One region of the Vagococcus luciliae genome, then DNA from elsewhere that is predicted to be linked to it. Evidence: a T-box and tRNA genes for the amino acid it is inferred to sense, from the RefSeq annotation. Region 1 holds a T-box; the other holds one or more tRNA genes.
What was found. The T-box of region 1 lies ahead of leuS (leucine--tRNA ligase). A T-box ahead of a tRNA ligase gene usually reads a tRNA of that ligase, here a tRNA-Leu.
Positions count from the first base shown of each region.

Region 2: it has a tRNA-Leu gene. The T-box ahead of leuS (leucine--tRNA ligase) is inferred to sense a tRNA for this amino acid. The anticodon was not compared.

Region 1 covers NZ_CP102451.1:425,120-432,893, reverse strand. Annotated here, with positions in the region: gene G314FT_RS02230 (DUF4097 domain-containing protein) at 1-221, opposite strand, end outside; gene G314FT_RS02225 (DUF1700 domain-containing protein) at 218-844, opposite strand; gene G314FT_RS02220 (muramidase family protein) at 1,184-3,997, shown strand; T-box leader at 4,041-4,243, shown strand; gene leuS (leucine--tRNA ligase) at 4,302-6,716, shown strand; gene G314FT_RS02210 (putative polysaccharide biosynthesis protein) at 6,813-7,774, shown strand, end outside.
Region 2 covers NZ_CP102451.1:10,341-18,114, forward strand. Annotated here, with positions in the region: gene G314FT_RS00050 (OsmC family protein) at 1-152, opposite strand, end outside; gene G314FT_RS00055 (MetQ/NlpA family ABC transporter substrate-binding protein) at 226-1,053, opposite strand; gene G314FT_RS00060 (methionine ABC transporter permease) at 1,053-1,730, opposite strand; gene G314FT_RS00065 (ABC transporter ATP-binding protein) at 1,727-2,446, opposite strand; gene G314FT_RS00070 (DUF72 domain-containing protein) at 2,655-3,482, opposite strand; tRNA gene G314FT_RS00075 (tRNA-Leu) at 3,548-3,633, opposite strand; gene G314FT_RS00080 (SprT family protein) at 3,688-4,134, opposite strand; gene G314FT_RS00085 (Tex family protein) at 4,148-6,319, opposite strand; gene G314FT_RS00090 (coiled-coil domain-containing protein) at 6,322-7,774, opposite strand, start outside.

The DNA.
Region 1 (7,774 bases):
TTCATATAGATGTTGTTGTCATCTGATTTTGTTATGGTCACCATTGTAGATGAGCTAAAATTAATATTTAATTTTTTATTTTGTTTTGTCGGTATTTTTTTATTAATAGCATTGTTCTCGCGTTCAGTATTTAATCTACCTTGTGTAACAACAGTACCAATACCACCTATTACGATAAACATAAAACTGAGAATGATAATAAAAAGAGTTCGTTTTTTCACGATGCTCGCCCTCCTTTTAACACGCTCCAACACCATTTATGGTAAATCAAGAACAGCTTAACCGCTCCTTTTGTAATGGGTTTGACAATGATGAAACCTAAAAGCCCGACACCCAATAAAATCAATGTAACAAAAAATTGAAACCAAGCATACGTTGATACAGCCATTCCCATTAAGTAAAGACTAACAAGAGGGCTTGCGATAAAACTAAAAATAACAATCCAACCACTTATCAGTAAAATAGCAATAAGTAGAATAATCCAAAACATAAAAAATAAATTTAATATACCTAAACCAAGTAATTGAAAAAGGCGTGTAGCTTTAGAATCAGATTGGGTATATTGATTAGATGTGTGAAATGGATAAGGTACATCGTGTGTGATTTCGACCCAATCATCATGATAAGTTGGCTGAGTATTAAAGGATAAACCTAACTCTTCTAGGACGGACTGAGCAATATGTTTTGGTGACGGAAGGATTTGTGTGATTTCATATTCGGATAACCCTTGAGCAGTTTTTGCATCAAATATGCGTTCATAAGTATCAATAATGGCTTGTTGTTCTTCTTTAGATAATTGATTTAAATAGAGTTTTAGCTCTATAAAAAAATGCTCTTTATTCATACGTATCTCCTTCTTTAATAATAGCTAAATTCAATATACCGTCAAACCCTATCTATAACAAGATGGAGAGATAAAAATCGGCCTAAAGTATGAGTGTCTTTTATAAGGATTTAGAAAAATATAGTAAGCTATGTTAAAAATATTACATTTAAAAAAAATTAGTAACTTTTCTTGCTAATAATTTTTTTTGATGATTTAATAGTATTGATAGGATAAATGTTATTAAAAAAGAGCTTTAAAAAAAATAATAAATATACGTTTAATGTGTTTTGTCTGTACAAATAATAAATTAGTGATTTTAGAACAATTAAATAAAAAATATAGGAGAAAAAGTCTAGAATGAAAAAAAATAAATTACTTGTAAATCAGCCAATGATTCGTCACGCATCGCTATTTGGAACAGTCTTGTTAACCTCTACAACTATTTTGCCAGGTATCACGGCTCTTGCTTCAGAAAATGTAAATCATGATACCTCCACTACGCAAGATGAGTTGTCTAGTAAGAATGAACTAGATGAGGCATCGTCATGGACAGTGTCATCTTTAAATGGAAACAATGAGTGGACAGAAAATACTTCGCCACTTGATTTAACACTCACTTTAGAAGCTCATCAGCCAGAACAACTGGATACTCTTGTTCAAGTATCGGCTAATACCATTATAAACATGAAGAACGCTGATGTATCTATTAAAGATGAAACAGGAAGAACCATTGGTCATTATGAAGTAAATCATGATATGAATCAATTACGTTTAATTTTTACAGAAAAACAGTTTACTAAAGCTATCATATCTATCTCAGTAGATTTTAAAAAAGCTGATTTATCAGATCAGACAGTGGCTATTTCTATTGGGAAAAGCGTGATGACAAAATCTATTAAAGTCATCGCTAATCCAAAAAAAGAGGAAGTACCAGTCGAAAGTGTGACTGATGTAAGTGATAATTTATCAGATAAATTGGAAGATAGCTCTTTAAGCAAAGACTCACAAACTCAGCTTGAGACTAATCAGTCAATTGAACATGAAGAGGGTACTGATTATGCTCAAACAGATTCGTCCGATACAAAAGAATCAACTCAAGTCATTAAAAAAGTCGAAGTAAAAGACGAGGTAAAAGAAGAATCAAAAGAAGAATCAAAAGAAGAATCTAAAGAAGAATCTAAAGAAGAATCAAAAGAAGAATCTAAAGAAGAATCAAAAGAAGAATCAAAAGAAGAATCTAAAGAAGAATCAAAAGAAGAATCTAAAGAAGAATCTAAAGAAGAAGTAAAAGAAGAATCAAAAGAAGAAGTAAAAGAAGAAGTAAAAGAAGAATCAAAAGAAGAAGTAAAAGAAGAATCTAAAGACGAGCCAAAAGAAGCAGTGAAAGCTGCAAACTTTGTTATGCCAACTCCAAAAGTAGCGACTTTAAGGGCAGCAACACCGCAAGCAGCCTTTATTGATAGTATCGCATCTCACGCGCAAAGCGTTGCAGCAGCAAACGATCTATATGCTTCTGTAATGATTGCTCAGGCTATTTTAGAAAGTGGTTATGGATCAAGTACACTATCATCGCCACCAAATCATAACTTATTCGGAATTAAAGGCACTTACAATGGTCAATCTGTTACAATGGCAACTCAAGAATTTTATGGTGGACAGTATGTCACTATTAATGATGCGTTTAGAAAATATCCCTCTTATCGCGAATCTCTAGAAGATAATGCAAGAGTATTAAAAACAACATCGTTCTCTCCGGGAATATATTTTTACGCTGGAGCTTGGAAATCGAATACGCGTTCTTATGTAGACGCGACAAAATGGTTGACCGGTAAATATGCAACTGATCCTACGTATAATACTAAATTAAATAATTTAATTGTGACATATAATTTAACGCAGTACGATGACGCAAATTATAGTGGTCCCGTGACAACGCCAACTGTGACAACACCTGGTTCATCAGCTGGAAATAATGGATCAGGTTCTTCAACGAGTAATTCAGGAACCTATACGGTCAAAAGCGGGGATACACTTTATAGAATCGCGTTAAATCATGGTATGACAGTTCAAGAGCTTAAAAGATTAAATGGTTTAACAAGTGATATGATTCGTGTTGGTCAACAATTGACAGTTAGTGGAAGTCAATCAAACATCTCAAATAGTTCCAATAAACCAAATATGGGTTCTAATAGTCAATCTAAACCAAATACTTCTAACGGTGGCAGTAGCAATTCATCATCTAAGTATATAGTTAAAAGCGGGGATACACTTTATAGAATCGCGTTAAATCATGGTATGACAGTTCAAGAGCTTAAAAGATTAAATGGTTTAACAAGTGATATGATTCATGTTGGTCAACAATTGACAGTTAGTGGAAGTCAATCAAACACTTCAAGTATTTCTAATAAACCAAGTACAGGTTCTAATAATCAATCTAAACCAAATACTTCTAACGGTGGCAGTAGCAATTCATCATCTAAGTATACGGTTAAAAGCGGGGATACATTGTATGGTCTTGGATTAAAATATGGACTAAGTGTACAAGAAATTAAATCACTAAATAATTTAACAAGTGATACAATTTATGTTGGTCAATCTTTAAAAATAACGAAACAGACTCAGACTGTGACGTCGTCAAATTCGTCAACAAATACTACACAGCAATCTGTTACTCAAGCAACCCACACAGTTAAAAGTGGAGATACATTGTATGGGATTGGTTTGAGATACAATGTATCAATCAATGATATTAAAAAATGGAATAATTTGACGAGTGATTTAATCTACATTGGTCAAACTTTAAAAATTGGTCAAGGGACTAAAAAAAATGCATCAACATCTATAACAACATCAACAAATAATAATGTATCAAGTTATCAAGTCAAAAGTGGTGACACACTTTACCGAATAGCTTTAAACAATAAAACAACTGTTCAAGCGTTGAAGCAGGCAAATAATTTAACGAGTGATTTCATTTATGTTGGTCAAGTTTTAACGTTACCGGGAATAACACGTGTTGTAACATCAAAAAACATACGACATACTGTGGTGCCAGGTGAATCACTATGGCTGTTATCACAAAAATATAACGTGAGCGTGTCTCAAATTAAAGATTGGAATAACTTATCCGGTAATATTATTTATGCGAATCAAGTCTTACGAGTAAGCTAGTTGTCAAATTTGTATTCATTTGATATGATGAAACCAACTAATATAAAAACAAGTAATTAAGAAGTAGTAAAATAGAAAGTTTTTAAGAGAGTATGTGGTTGGTGTAAACATGCAAATGGACTATTTGAACTTGTCTTATGAGAAATTTGCTTGTCGGAAAATCTATTTTCGTTAACATGGATTAGAGGTGCACTAGTATATCTAGGCACAAATTTAGGTGGTACCACGTCAGTCAACGTCCTATGAAGACACAAGAGTGTTTTTGTAGGGCGTTTTTTTACATAAAATTTTAGGAGGAAAATTCATGGCTTACAATCATTTACAAATTGAAAAAAAATGGCGCGACTATTGGAAAAAAGATCACACGTTTAAAACAGGTGAAGAAACAGATAAACCAAATTTTTATGCACTAGATATGTTTCCTTACCCTTCAGGACAGGGGTTACATGTAGGGCATCCAAAAGGGTATACCTCAACAGATGTATTATCTCGCATGAAACGAGCTCAAGGATTTAACGTGCTACATCCAATGGGGTGGGATGCGTTTGGTTTACCTGCTGAACAATATGCACTAGACACAGGAAATGACCCAGCTGAATTTACTGAAAAAAATATTCAAACCTTTAAACGCCAGTTTGATGCATTAGGCTTTAGTTTTGATTGGGACCGTGAAATCAATACCACGGACCCTTCATACTACAAATGGACGCAATGGATTTTTACTAAAATGTTTGAAAAAGGACTAGCCTATGAAGCCGAAGTACCGGTTAACTGGTGTCCAGCTTTAGGAACCGTATTAGCTAACGAAGAAGTCATTGATGGAAAATCAGAACGTGGGGATCATCCAGTATACCGAGTTCCAATGAAACAATGGATGTTACGTATTACTGCTTATGCGGATCGTTTAATTGATGATTTAGAGTTAATTGATTGGCCAGAGAGTATTAAAGAGATGCAACGTAATTGGATTGGTCGTTCTGAAGGAGCGAATGTTAATTTTGATATTAAAGGAACAGACAAACAATTCACAGTATTTACAACGCGTCCTGATACTTTATTTGGTGCAACTTATGCTGTGATGGCACCAGAACTTGCATTAGTACAAGAAATTGTGACACCAGAACAAAAAGAAGCAGTTGATGCTTATATCAAAGAAGCTGAAAAGAAAACAGATTTAGATCGTACAGAATTATCAAAAGAAAAAACAGGTGTCTTTACTGGCGCTTATGCAGTGAACCCAGTGAATGGTAAAGAGATACCAATTTGGATTGCGGATTACGTGCTATCAACTTATGGAACAGGGGCGATTATGGCTGTTCCTGCTCATGACGAACGTGACTATGAATTTGCGAAAACATTTGGTTTAGATATTGTTCCCGTTGTTGCTGGTGGAGATGTTTCAACTGAAGCATACATAGGAGATGGGGATCATATTAATTCAGACTTCTTAGATGGTATGAATAAAGAAGATGGTATTGCAACGATGATTAAGTGGTTGGAAAAAGAAGGTATAGGTGAACAAAAAACAAGTTATCGTTTACGTGACTGGTTGTTCTCTCGTCAACGTTATTGGGGTGAACCTATTCCAATTATTCATTGGGAAGATGGTACGATGACACCTGTTCCTGAAGAGGAATTGCCATTAGTATTACCAAAATCAAATGACATTAAACCTAGTGGAACAGGTGAATCTCCATTAGCTAATATGACGGATTGGATTAATGTTGTGGATGAAAAAACCGGCATGAAAGGTCGTCGTGAAACAAACACTATGCCACAATGGGCAGGTAGCTCATGGTATTATTTACGTTTTATTGACCCACATAATGACGAACAATTAGCAGATCCTGAAAAACTAAAAGAATGGATGCCTGTTGATGTTTATTTAGGTGGAGCAGAACACGCAGTACTTCATTTATTATATGCTCGTTTCTGGCATAAATTCTTATACGACATTGGAGTAGTGGAAACCAAAGAGCCATTCCAAAAGTTATATAATCAAGGGATGATTTTAGGTGAAAACAATGAAAAAATGTCGAAATCAAAAGGAAATGTGGTTAACCCGGATGATATCGTAGAGCAATACGGAGCAGATACATTACGTCTATACGAAATGTTTATGGGACCACTTGATGGCTCGATTGCTTGGAGTGAAAAAGGATTAGAAGGAAGTCGTAAATTCTTAGACCGTGTATGGCGTTTGTTTATCGATGAAAACTTTGTCTTACGCGATCGTATTACAAAACACAATGATGGTGCCTTGACAAAAGTGTATCATCAAACAGTGAAGAAAGTGACAGAAGATTATGCTAACTTACACTTTAATACAGCCATCTCTCAACTGATGACGTTTGTTAATGAAGCTTATAAAGCAGATGCTTTGCCCGTAGAATATATGAATGGATTCCTACAATTATTGGCTCCTGTTGCGCCATTTATTTCAGAAGAGTTATGGGAGAGAATGAGAAATAAAGGATCAATTAGTTATGTTGCATGGCCAACATATGATGAATCTGCATTAGTTGAAGACACAATTGAAGTGATTTTTCAAGTGAATGGAAAAGTTCGTGGAAAAGAAGTAGTGGCACGTGATTTATCCAAAGAGGCATTGGAAACTCTAGCTATGGAAAATGACGCAGTGAAAAATCAACTTGAAGGAAAAACGATTCGTAAGGTGATTGTTGTGCCAAATAAATTGGTTAACATTGTAGCTAATTAAAGTTAAGAATACATTTAAATCCATCAAAAGTGTTTGCATAAACCTACAATAATCGATACAATTAAGGCAGTATATTGAAGAAAGTTGGTTAGAATCATGCCAAATAGAAAAGCTTCTTTTGATGCAACTGAAAAAGAGTTGAATGCAAAGGAAAAAATGGTTCGTGGCTCTTTATGGATGACAATAGGAAATGTTTTTTCTAGATTACTGGGTGCAGCGTATGTCATCCCATGGTATGCATGGATGGGCACGGATGCTAATATAGCAAACGCCTTATTTAATAAAGGGTATAACATTTATGCCTTGTTTTTAATGATTGCAACAGCTGGTATTCCAGGCGCGATTGCAAAACAAATTTCACATTATAATTCGTTAAATGAGTATGGTATTAGCCGACGTTTATTTAGACGGACGATGGTAATAATGGGTGTGTTTGGTGTTGCCTGTTCGGGAGTCATGTATTTGTTTGCACCAATTTTGGCGGATGGGAACGCTGATTTAATTCCAGTGATGCGAGCTCTAAGTGCAGCTATCTTGATTTTTCCAATGATGAGTGTCATTCGTGGGTATTTTCAAGGGAATCAAAATATGATGCCTTCTGCGGTATCACAAATTATTGAACAGATTGCCCGAGTATTTTATATGCTACTTATGACGTTTATTATTATGAAAGTGACAACAGGTGATTATGTTGACGCGGTTATCCAATCAACCTTTGCTGCGTTTATCGGAATGCTTGGTGCATTTGCTGCATTAATTTGGTTTTATAGTAAACAAAAATCACGTATGAATTACTTGGTTGAAAATAGTAATAATGAGGTACAAATCTCTGAAAATCACTTAATTAAAGAGATGATTAAACAAGCGATTCCGTTTATTATCGTGGGCTCTGCTATTACTTTATTTAAGTTGGTTGACCAATACACATTTGAAAGAATGATGGCAAGTTTTACAAATTATTCACCGAAACAATTGGAAGCTTTGTTTAGTATTTTTAGTGCAAACCCTGATAAATTGGTTATGATTACTGTATCTTTGGCTACAGGTATGGCTATGAC
Region 2 (7,774 bases), 410 kb from region 1:
TGGTACACATAAGCACCACAGCTACCCACAGATGCTACCAATGTCTGAATAGGTGAATACCCTTCTTCTTTTAGTAATGTCCAGTTCCCTGTTTCAACTGGTAGTTCTATTCCCTTTTTTCCTTGGATTAATTCGATGGTTTCACTTTTCATAGCTTTTCTCTCCTTTATCACGTTTTTAACTAGAAAATACCCCACCTCTTATCACATAAAAGGTGGGGGCATATTAAAATGCTGGAATGGCTGTTTTACTATGTTCTTTCTCGATATAATCTTTAACTGCTTTACTTGTCATAGCTTTTTTCAGTGCTTGAATTTTCTCAGATTTTTCATTGTCTTCTCTGGCAACTAAAGAAATCGCAAATCTCTCGTCAACTGTATTTTCTAATAAGATGGCATCATCTGGTGTTAATCCAACTTTTGAAATGTATGCTGGGTAGTTGTAAACCATCGCTACATCTTTTTCATTGTATGCTTCCGCTAAGTTTAACAAATCAACTGATAAAAATTCTAATTCTTTTGGATTTTTTTCGATATCTTTCAGTGTCCCATTAAAACCAACACCTTCTTTTAATGTAATCAATCCTTGTTCGTTTAAAATAGCAAGGGCACGTCCTTCATTTGATACATCACTTGGAATAGCAATTTTGGCTTTTTCAGGAATCTCGTCAACTGATTTATAATCTTTTGAATAATAACCAACTTTTGCATTGTAGATTGGTTGGATTACGACTAAGTTTGCATCTTTTTCTTGATTAAATTTCATCATATATGGTTTATGCTGAGCAAAGTTCGCATCAACTTCTTTACTTTTTAACATTTCATTGTATTGTATGTTGTCTGTTACTTGAACCAATTCAATATCCCAACCATCTTTTTTTGCTTCTTCTTTTGCAACAATTACAATGTCAGTCATTGGTGGTGCCTGAGAAGCCACTTTAATGATTTTATCTTCTTTTGGTGTGTCTTCTTTTTTACTTTCTTTAGCTTTTCCACACGCCACTAACCCTAATGTTAAACCTAATAATATTGAATACTTTAAACTTTTTTTCATTATGACAACATCCTTTTATCTAATTTTTTTGCTATTTTATACCCTACTAATTGAATCAATCCAACTAACACAATCATGATGACAATAGCAAACATCATCACAGTGTATTCATAACGCTGATAGCCATATCGAATGGCGAAGTCTCCAATTCCTCCACCACCGACTACTCCCATTACAGTCGAATAAGATACCAAACTAATTAACATCGATGTCGCACTTAATACCAAACCACTTCTTGCTTCTAACCATAAAAAATGAATCACTTTTTGCCATAAACTCACGCCTAGTGAATCAGATAAAACCAACACACTATTTGGAATATCTAGTAACACTTGTTCGCAAAGTCTAGCAAAGATGGCAATCGCAACTAGACTAAGTGAGACCGATGCTGATTTCGGTCCAAATCCTGTCCCAACGATCACTCGCGTCAAAGGAATCAGTGTGACAACTAGTAGTAAAAACGGAAATGAGCGAATAATGTTGACATAACTTGACGAAATATTATAGAGACATGTTTGTTGCCATGTTTCTTTTTTTCGACATAAAAATAACACAGTCCCTATTACCAAACCAAACACCATACCAAATACCATACTCACACCAATCATATACATTGTCTGTTTGAGAGCTAACATCAGTTCTGGCAAATAAATCATCGCATGCGTTATAGATGTCATGTTGTTAACCTCCTGAATGCTTTTTCAGGATAAGATGCCAACAATTCATCTTTTCTATTATGAGTCACGGTTACAATATGACTAATACTTCCTTTATCTAAAATCAAACACTCCTGGCAAAATATTTTAATTTTATCCAAATCGTGACTAACAAACATAATGGTAGGTTGATACTCCGCGTGAACTTCTGACAATACTTGTAAAATCAACTGTGCATTATACTCATCTAATGCACTGGTTGCTTCATCTAGTAAAATATATTTAGGTTTTGTCACTAATGCTCTTGCTAATGCTACTCGCTGTTTTTGTCCACCACTTAATTGAGAAGGATAGGTTGTGTCATACCCTGAAAGACCTACTTTTTCTAACCAATAGATAGCCTTCGTAACATCTTTTATCCCTTTTAATTTTAATGGCAGACGAACATTTTCAAGTACAGTCAAATTATTTAATAAGTGATACTCCTGAAAAATCATACCCATTTCTTGTTTTAACGCACGCTGCTGACTGTTAGTCAATGTTTCACAGTGTACCCCATCAATAACTAATTCTCCCTCATCAATTGGTGTAGTTAAATTTAAGATACTCAATAGCGTGGACTTTCCCGAACCACTTTCTCCTACTATTCCATAAATAACGCCTTCATTTATTGTTAAAGTGATATCTCTTAAATGAAAGTCACCATAAGATTTCCTCACTTTTTTTAATTGAATCACTTTTTCGACTCCTTTACGTATACGGTACTACCTATCGACATCACACATAGTAAGGGCTCTCACGAAAAAATGCAAAATTATCACAAAAAAAATAAGAGAGCAACTTTTTAGTCACCCTCTCATATCAATAAAAAACATTGATATCACCGCATATTCATTTAATATAACAATTTATTTTAGAAACAATTTTGTCTTTTTGTGATTTTTTTTAAAATAAATTTAATTGAGTCGGATTCAACCCTTTATAATCAATTGCTAACATATTTTTTAAAGTTAAAGCATTTTCACCTGCATCGCCACCTGAATTATTATTAAACACAACCACTATTTTTTCAGCTTCTATTTGTTTGATGTCCTTTGTCAATTCATTTAACTCCAAATCTGAATAACGATAGAGTGTTCGTTTTTTTCGCCAATCTCCTGATTTTTCTGTCCAGTAGCGTTTATTTCTTCCATGTAATCTCAAATAAGCATAATCTTCCGTGGTTACTTCGGGTAAAAACGGCACCGAATGATGAGCTACTTGTGGTTCATCTACTGTCACTAATGTATAGTGATATTGTTTCATAAACTCAATCATATCTTGTTTGACAGATTCTTTGTACCATGTTCCACTTCGAAATTCAATTGCCATAGGAAATTCTTTGAAACGTAACCTTAACTTGCGAAGATATTCCACGTTGTGTTTATTACAAATAAAAAAACTTGGAAATTGACACAATATCGTTGATAAGCGATTTTGTTGAATCAAAGGCATTAAAAACAATTTAAATGCATCATCCATCTCTTCTTCACTTTGATAAAATTCCTCTAGCTTGGCGTGTTTCGTCATGACTTTGAACGCTTTAACACTAAATGAAAAACTTTCAGGTGTTTCATCTACCCATTTTTGGCTAACAGTTGGTTGTTTAATCCCATAAAAAGAAGTGTTCATTTCTACCACTGGAAATAAAGAGGCATAGTCAGCTAACGTTAAAAATGATTTGTTCAATAATTTTCCATGCTCTTTAAATGTTGTTAGACCTATTTCTATCAACTTTTCTCATTCCTTTTCGTCTATAAAAAAAGTACCAGATCAATAGACCTGATACCCAATCAATATGCGAGAAAAGGGACTTGAACCCTCACGAAGAATACTCTTCACAAGATCCTTAGTCTTGCTCGTCTGCCAATTCCGACATTCTCGCTAATCGTAGTGTTATTTTACCATATAATACTTAGTCGTTGCCACTATATTTTCATTATTTTGTTAAATAAATTAATTTCCCACCACACTGGCAACGATACTTTGCTAAATTTAAATGCTTCTTTCGTTGAAACTGTTTATGACACTGACAACATTCAATCATGTAAAGCTTTGATTGTTTCTTTTCACAAAGTGGAGGTGTAAATCTTAATCCATCAACTTGTTTGAGTAGCTCTTTAAACTCTTTATCTTTATGTTGATAACCCTTATTTTCTAAATGAAGATGATAATGACAGAGTTCGTGCTTAATAATTCCTATCAGTACTCGTTCATCATAAACCACTAATATTTTAGGATTAAAATCTAACTGATGGGAGGCTAAATGATACCTTCCACCAGTTGTTTTCAATCGCTTATTGAAGGAAGCTTGATGAAGAAATGGTTTACCAAAATACATTAGAGACGTTTTTTCCACTAAAGACTGTAATTCATCATCATTCACCTAAAGTCACTCCTTATTTTCGAGTTGGATCAATCATTGTCAGTGTGATGCGTTGTTTTTGGACATCTACGTCAACAATCCAAACCGTTACCACGTCCCCGACTGCAACAGCATCTGTTGGGTGTTTAATATAAGATTGACTTAATTTTGAGATATGAACCAATCCATCTTGTTTCACCCCAATATCTACAAACGCACCAAAATCGACCACATTTCGGACTGTTCCTTCTAATTGCATCCCAGGTTTTAAATCTTCCATTTTAAGAATATCTTTTCTTAAAATTGGCGCAGCTAAATCATCACGCATATCTCGTCCCGGCTGTCTTAGCGCACTGATTACATCTTCTAGGGTTTCTTTACCAACTGATAATGTCTCACTTATTTGTTCAACAGATACTTTTTCTAATTTCGTATTTGTTTCATCTGTGCCAATTTCAGATATATCAATCGCTAATTCTTCTAGCAACTGTTTTACTAATCCATAACTTTCCGGATGAATTCCCGTTGTATCTAAAATATTTTTAGCATTTGGAATACGTAAAAATCCGATTGATTGCTCGTAGGCTTTTGGTCCTAAGCGTGGTACTTTTTTCAAGTTAGTACGGCTAGTAAATTCACCGTTTTCTTCGCGATAAATCACAATGTTTTTTGCCGTTGTTTTATTTAATCCAGCCACGTGTTGTAGTAGTTGAGCACTTGCTGTGTTAACATTTACTCCGACTTGGTTAACGACCATTTCAATGACGAAATCAAGTTTTTCTCCTAAGCGTTTTTGTGACACATCATGTTGGTATTGCCCCACTCCAACTGCTTTTGGATCAATTTTCACTAATTCTGCTAACGGATCTTGCAAACGGCGACCAATACTAACAGCACTTCGTTCTTCAACTTGTAAGTCAGGAAACTCTTCTCGTGCCGTATCACTGGCTGAATAAACTGACGCACCTGCTTCATTGACGATCACATAAAAAACTGGACGTTTCATTTCTTTTAGGCAATCTGATACAAATGCTTCTGATTCACGGCTAGCCGTCCCATTACCGATTGCCACCATTTCAACTTTGTATTCCTCTAATAATTTAATAAACTCTGGTTTAGCTTCTTCGCGTTTTTTTGCATTTGCTGGTTTATGTGGATAAATGACATGCACAGCTAATAATTTACCTGTTTGATCAACAATCGCTAATTTACATCCTGTTCGATAAGCTGGATCAAACCCTAATACAACTTTTCCTTTTAAAGGAGGTTGTAATAATAAATTTTTTAAATTTTCGCCAAAAATAGTAATGGCTTGTTCATCTGCTTTTTCAGTCAATTCATTTCGAATTTCTCGCTCAATTGCTGGTCCTATAAATCGTTTATAGCTATCTTCATAAGCCGCACGAATATAAGGTGTCGCAATACTTGTGTCACTCTTAATTAAATGACGTTCAAAATACTGATACACGCGGTTGCTATCTATTTCAATCGCAACTTTCAATACGCCCTCTTTTTCGCCACGGTTTGTCGCAAGCACTCTATGTGACACCATTTTTTTCATAGGTTCTGAAAAGTCATAATACATTTCATACACACTTTTCTCGTCCAATGATTTATCTTTTACTTTTGTGGTATAAAGACCTGTTTGTTTCGTCATATTACGTAACCATTCACGGTAAGATGGCTCATCACTAATCACTTCAGCAATAATTTCGTGTGCCCCAGATAAAGCTTCTTCAGATGTTTTAATTTCTTCATTAACAACGTATTTAGCTGCTTCATCTTCAACGGACCCATTTTCGGGAAATGTTAATAACCAATCAGCTAATGGTTCAAGACCCTTTTCTTTTGCAATGGTCGCTTTAGTCCGACGTTTTTGTTTAAATGGTCGATATAAATCTTCCACTCGTTGCATTTTTTTAGCAGCGTTAATTTTTTTCTCTAAATCTTTTGTTAATTTTCCTTGTTCGCTGATTAATCGAGTAACTTCTTCTTTACGTTTGACTAATCCCTCAATATAAGCATGGCGTTCTTCAATTTCTCGAATCTCTACTTCATCAAGACTCCCCGTTTGTTCTTTACGGTAACGTGCGATAAAAGGAACCGTATTTCCTTCACTTAATAAGTGCAATACGGTATCGATTTGTTTTCTTTTTATATTGGGTAATTCTTTTTCTAAAATATCAAAAACTTGTGTGTCTTGCATAATTATTCTGCCGTCTCCCTATCAAAAAAATGTTTACTTGAGTTAAAATAACGCCTCTCTAAATAATCAGATAACGCTTGGTACGCTTTTAAGCGTAACTTAATTTCCTTATCCATAATAACATATTTTTTCGACAGTAATGGTATCTTGACTAGATTTTCTAGTTCTTCAAAGAATTCATTTGCTTCAGATACATAATGCTTACTCCAATTAAGTTCACTTTTACCAGTATCATTGACTTGCATGATATTAGCTTGGTACCATCGATACTCCAAAAATTTTAACGATAACCGATATTCTCGGTACTCTTCGACTGGAACCTTAACGTCTCCAACTTCAGCATCGTCTGCTTGCTGAAATAGGTCCAAAATATCATCTTCATCGTATCGTATTGCTTGTTCTTCTTCGATTTTTTCTTCATTTATTAAATCTTTACTTTCACTTATATCTTCTTGTTCTTCAACTAGAGTTTGATCAACAAACTGTTGAAGATAAGCAACACGATCACTTAAGCGATTAACCTCTTTTAATAATCGTCTCATCTCATTTTGATAATGGATATTTTCTTCACTTAATTTTTGATTTAATTCTTTTAAATTAGTTAGATCATTTAACATACTTGATGTATCTAGTTCATATTTATTATGTTGTTCTTCAAGTTGTTGTTCCATTACTTGACTTTTATCAATCCACTCTTTTAATTTTTTTTCTAATTGCCAATACGATTTTTTTTGTTCTTCCAACGTTCTTAAGATATTATCTTTTTCAACTGACTCTTGATCTAATTTATTTTTTACTGAATGATTTTCTGCTTTTAATTCATCAATTAATAAATCAGATTCTGTCTTTTTACTTACTAATTCATCCATTTCAGCTTGCATTTTAAAAGAAGCATTTGATACTAATAGTAACTGTCTTTCTTGTTCCGCAATTTTTTCCTCAAATTCTTTCGTATCAAGTTGGGCTTGATTGATTAATTGTGCTTTGTCATCTTGTTCTTTTTGATATAGATTTTTTAATGTTGTATTTTCTGTCTCTAATTCTGTCACTTTTAGCTGTAAGTCTTTGATTTCATCGACTTGTTTATTTTCAGATATAGTTAATTGCCTGTTTTTTTTTGATGCTTTATTCAACGTTAAACTGAGTAGTTTATTGTTATTTTCTAAATCGCTAATTAATTTTTTAGCATGTGCCAATTCATTTGACAGGTTGGAATAATGTTGATGATTTTCGTCATTTTTAGTTGGATAAATATCTTCTAATCGTTCTTTTTTAGGTAGTATTTTATTATCTTCAAAAGTATCTAAATAACGCAATAAGTCATTATTTTCTTTTTCAATAATATCTAGTTGCTCCATTAATGTTTTTTGTTCTTTATCTTGTTCTTTACTCCACTGATTCACTAAATCATCTTGTTCCGCAATTTTTTTTTGTAACGTATCAATGATTTTATCT